Regions from separate parts of the Ruminiclostridium herbifermentans genome, predicted to be linked through region 1. Evidence: riboswitches for the same ligand, from Rfam matches in the RefSeq annotation. Region 1 holds a riboswitch; the other holds the start of a gene.
What was found. Region 1 has a riboswitch for cyclic di-GMP ahead of EHE19_RS15990 (LytR/AlgR family response regulator transcription factor). Riboswitches for the same ligand answer to the same signal wherever they lie in the genome.
Positions count from the first base shown of each region.

Region 2: linked by a shared signal. The riboswitch ahead of EHE19_RS12860 (LbetaH domain-containing protein) and the one ahead of EHE19_RS15990 (LytR/AlgR family response regulator transcription factor) in region 1 are both predicted to bind cyclic di-GMP.

Region 1 covers NZ_CP061336.1:3,950,629-3,953,106, forward strand. The annotation lists gene EHE19_RS15985 (sensor histidine kinase) at 1-374, opposite strand, end outside; gene EHE19_RS15990 (LytR/AlgR family response regulator transcription factor) at 387-1,133, opposite strand; cyclic di-GMP riboswitch class I at 1,287-1,373, opposite strand; gene EHE19_RS15995 (CooT family nickel-binding protein) at 1,743-1,931, opposite strand; partial or broken gene EHE19_RS16000 (DUF3842 family protein) at 1,933-2,352, opposite strand; gene EHE19_RS16005 (amidohydrolase family protein) at 2,415-2,478, opposite strand, start outside.
Region 2 covers NZ_CP061336.1:3,155,952-3,158,429, forward strand. The annotation lists gene EHE19_RS12860 (LbetaH domain-containing protein) at 426-968, opposite strand; cyclic di-GMP riboswitch class I at 1,150-1,236, opposite strand; gene EHE19_RS12865 (cation diffusion facilitator family transporter) at 1,443-2,478, opposite strand, start outside.

The DNA.
Region 1 (2,478 bases):
ATTCTTAGCAAAGGATCAGAGATGATTTGTTCAAGTTTTAATTTAAAAACCCAAGCCAGAAGAGGAACTGAGATTCCCTCCGCCAATCCCAAAAACACACTTGAAAGCACCATTACAACTGCTGAAGTATGCCAGGGCAATCGGAAAAAGAGGTTCAAAAATATAGTCATGAGTACTACTTGTGATATGGTATGGATACCAAATCGTACCGGCATTGTCCGAATACTGAATGAGAATATCGAAGTCAGCAGGGAAAGGATTATTACTACAAACGGTGACTCCTTTTTCTTCGTTAATGCCAGTACCATATAATACAAAACCAGGCTTTCAGGAACAGACACACCTAAAAAGGGGATTAACGGCATAACATCCATCACAATACCCCCTTAAACATTATAATCTGAATACTTCATAAGCTCAGATATACGGTCACGGCTAAGTAAAGCCTTGTCTTCACAATTATTGAATTTTACCTCACAATACGATGAATTGGGAAAAGAGACTATCTTTTCAATCCGATCGGTGTTTATAATAAAAGATTTATGAGAGCGGAAAAACATCTTCCCTAAGTACTTCTCCAGTTCTTGCAGGGTTTGCCGGGTTTTAAATTTTCCATTGGTACAAGAAATAAGTGTGTGACGTCCGGACCTTTCTATATAAAAAATTTCATTCAGCTTTATAAAGATTCGTTCATCACCCAGGTTTATTGAAATTCTGCTAGGCTTCGTATATGAAGAAGTATTACTCTTTTTTGATATCTCCAGCATCTTATAGATGCGCAGGAAAGTAGATTTTACTCTTTCTTCATCAATTGGCTTTAATATGTAATCGGAAGCATATAGTTTGAATGCATCGAGAGAATATTCCTGATGCGCGGTTATAAAGACTATTGCCATGTCCGGTTTAATATCTCTTAGCTTTTCAGCTAACTCTATTCCTTTCATATCAGGAAGCTCAATATCAAGGAAAGCTAAATCTGGGTTCTGCTCCATTGTAAGTTTTATGGTATCCTTAGCATTCTCTGCTGTTCCAACAACCAGAGCCCCTTCAAGCTTACTAAGAATCGAGCAGAGTAATAACATTACTCCAGGTTCATCATCAGCCATTACAACTTTAACCGGCAACAAACTCACCACTTCCTTTCAGGATTTCTTGGCAAACTTGCAAACACTTTTCCGGCAAATCATAGTCATAATGGCTCGAAGTCGTTACTATAAGTAATACAGATTGTATACATAAAGGCTCACTGATGCTGTAAAACACCAATGAGCCTAAAGCAGCTTAGTCCCGGCAACCCGGCCATCATAGCGGTAAACCGCTTTAGACCCGAGGCTTTGCGTCCTTGTCTTTCAACAAGTTTGCCTTTATCGATTTTTTTCGAACTATGTAATTATTATACATCATTAGCCATGTTGAAATTTGTCAAAGCTTGCTCACTTTATTTTTATTGGTTAATATTATTGCCCTTCAAATTTCACTGCCAGTAATTAGAATTTCACTTTTTTTGTAAAATTCAATTGAGAATGAATAGCGTAATAAATACTATCGGATAAATCTCATCCATTGGCCTTATGCTACTCTCCTATATCAGGTAACATTTTATCAGTGATATTGCTTACCATCTAGGCTGATACTTCAAACCCATAGATTTCTTGTATTTACTCTGCCCTTCTTACTGTAGCAAAGAATTATTTTACATACACATGCATTTTGTCTTTTTATCGTAAATGGCCTCATGTAAATCATCTTTGCAAAACAATTCTATGATTTACCAGTTCCATTTCCTTAATCCTTGCTTTTACTATCTTCCTTTGTCCAAATATATTTTCCAATATCAAGTTCTCTTCTTCTGGGAGTATCTTGTCAACAGATTCAAGAAACAGCTTTTCTTCACCTTTCTCATCAATTAAATAAACATTTGCTTCACACATATTAGCACCTCTTCATGCTTTCTTTAATACTTTGAACCACCTTATCAATAAGATGCGGCAAAGGCTCACTCTTATCAACACCTACAACTTCGATATTTCATCGATTTAATGGAAGAAGCACTTTTTTAGCTGGACTTTCAGCAATTGCTTTAGCCATTGTTGGAGTCAATTCCCCTAACATTGAATTTGCCGCAATAATTCCTATAGCCCCGATTATTATATCGACCTTACTAGAATTATAAACAATTGCGTTTTCTCCTGTAGCTCCCTCATTTGCACCAGCCTTCATCATAAAAGATGTGGCAAGCGAGTTTGTTCCCAGAGCAACAATTTCAATATCTTCCATCAATTCCTTCCTTAATTTCTCAACAATTGATTTTCCGATACCTCCGCCTTGACCATCTATTACAGCTATTCTCACTTGCATCCCCCTATCAAAACACTACCTTTTTAAGACAGCAGATTGTTACCTATAGGATAACATCATCCTTCCGGCTCTTCAACTCCATAAATTCTGGCTGCATTCAAGTACATAATATTATCTATT
Region 2 (2,478 bases), 790 kb from region 1:
GCCATAGATTATCTGCAGGGAAGTACTATTTCGGGAGTAAGCCATAGATTATTTTCACGGAAGTACTATTTCGGAAGCAATCCATAGATTATATTCACGAGAGTACTATTTAAGCAGTTTGCTGTTGATTATATTATTTCTTGTTTTAAGTATATCTTTAAGCACACTATGAACCATGGATGGTAAGTATGGAAAGTCTGCTTAAAACATTTATAAACTAAAAAACTCATTTTAGGAAATATGTTAATACCACACACATTGGCAAAAATGCTTGCGTTCTAATTAATGTGTTTAATTAATATGTGTAAACCAAAAAAGGTATTTGCTAAAATAGCAAATACCTTTTTTGGTTTACACATAACATAGAATTTAGGAAAGTTTTTTATTAGAATTAGAATTTTGCTTAATTAATTTATAACTACTTACTATTGCAAACAAGCTACCTTTTCAATATCATTTTTGAATCCTGAATGTGAATACTTACCTACAAATTCATCAAAATTCCTAAAGGTATTAAACATTGACATAATTTTGTTGCAATCCCAATCCCACCATTTCAATTTCTCTATCTCAGCAATCATTTCATCAGAAAATCTCATTCTTATTTTTCTAGCAGGTTCTCCACTTACAACACTGTAGCTTTCAACATCTTCCGTAACAATGCTGCCTGATTCAATAATTGCACCATTACCAATTTTTACTCCTGACATAATTAAAACATTCAAACCTATTTTTACATCATGTCCAATCTCCACACGCTCATCACCTGGATTTATATTAACAAAGGGTGAAATTGAACAATGTTTACCAATTGTTGTATTATATATATTGCTATATTCTGCTGCTTGAGAAAAGTCACCAATTTCAACTTCCTCTAAAACAGAATTTCTCTTTATTTTTACAAAATTACCTAGATTAACATTTTTAAGTAATACATCCTTATCAATAAGTCTTGTATGCTTGTTCACCTAAATCCACCTCCAACCACATTAAATAATAACTATAAACCTACTATGTTGTTAGTACTAAGTCTTCTATGCAGTTTTAGTTAAATTTATGTAAAGAACGTTTTTTAAGGATAAACTTAAATAAATAAAAGCTGTGACACAAAGTTGCCACAGCTAAATAAAACGTTATATACGTTTAACATTTGGCAACCTGACGATCATGGTGCATTCACACTTTAGACTCATGGCTTTGTGTCCTTACCTTTCAGTAAGTTTACCTTTTCATATGTTATTTTTTAATTTTACAAATACTACTTTTATTAACTATTTATACTATACACCATTTCGACAAAATTTTCAATAGTTTTTTTTAAATTTGTCAATAGAATTTTTTTCTTTTATTAAAAGCCACACAATATATGGCGTTGGGCATATTTTTATTAACAATATACTGATGTTTTTCAAAGTATTTATAACTGTTTTTCGAATTTATTCCTAACAGTCTTTACTATTTGGCACGTAATTATGATCTACTGTTATTATAGTTCGATACTTCTCATCTATATCCTTTAATTTATCCGAAATTAGATTCTTTAACTCTTCATCATTAAGTCTTGTATTATACGGAGTTACAATGTCAAAAATCAAATTGGAGTGGCTTATTCCCCAAACTACTCTAAAGTCATGCATACTAATCTCAGGCGATATATCTAAAATAATTCCTTTAACCAATTCCTTAAGTTCATTAGTTTTTTCATCATTTGTCACAACAGGGTCAAGATGAATTACCATGTGAATGCCTTCATCTGTTAAAAAATCTCTTTCAATATTGTCAATAATATCATGGCTAACCATAATATCCTGATCCGCTGACACTTCACAATGTACTGAAGCAAAGCATTTGTATGCACCATAACTATGTACGGTCAAATCGTGCAATCCAATGATATTATCATAGCTTAAAATTTTTTCGTATATTCTATCTACCAACTCTTTTGTTGGTGCCATACCCAATAATGGGCTTATAGTATCAGAAACCAACTTTATACCACTTATTATAATTAAAATAGCTACTAATGCACCCATATACCCATCTAGGTTGAAGCCTGTAAGACGTGTTATTAATGCTGCTGCTAAAACAGCTGATGTTGAAAGAATATCATTTCTACTATCAACTGAGGTAGCTACCAGCGTCATAGAATTAATTTTTTTGCCCATATTACGATAAAAAATACACTGCCAAAGCTTTATAACAATAGCAATAATAAGTATTGCTACTGATAGCAAACTGAATTCTGCCGTTTGAGGTTCCCTTATTTTATCAATAGAACTTATAATAAGCTGTAAACCTAAAAATATAATTATAAAAGATACAATCAATCCTGAAATATACTCCATTCGCGCATGCCCATATGGATGTTTTTCATCTGCGGGTTTCCCAGAAATTTTAAATCCAATTAGCGTTACTACTGAGGAAGCTGAATCCGAAAGATTGTTTACAGCATCTGCTACAATTGATATACTGCTAAAA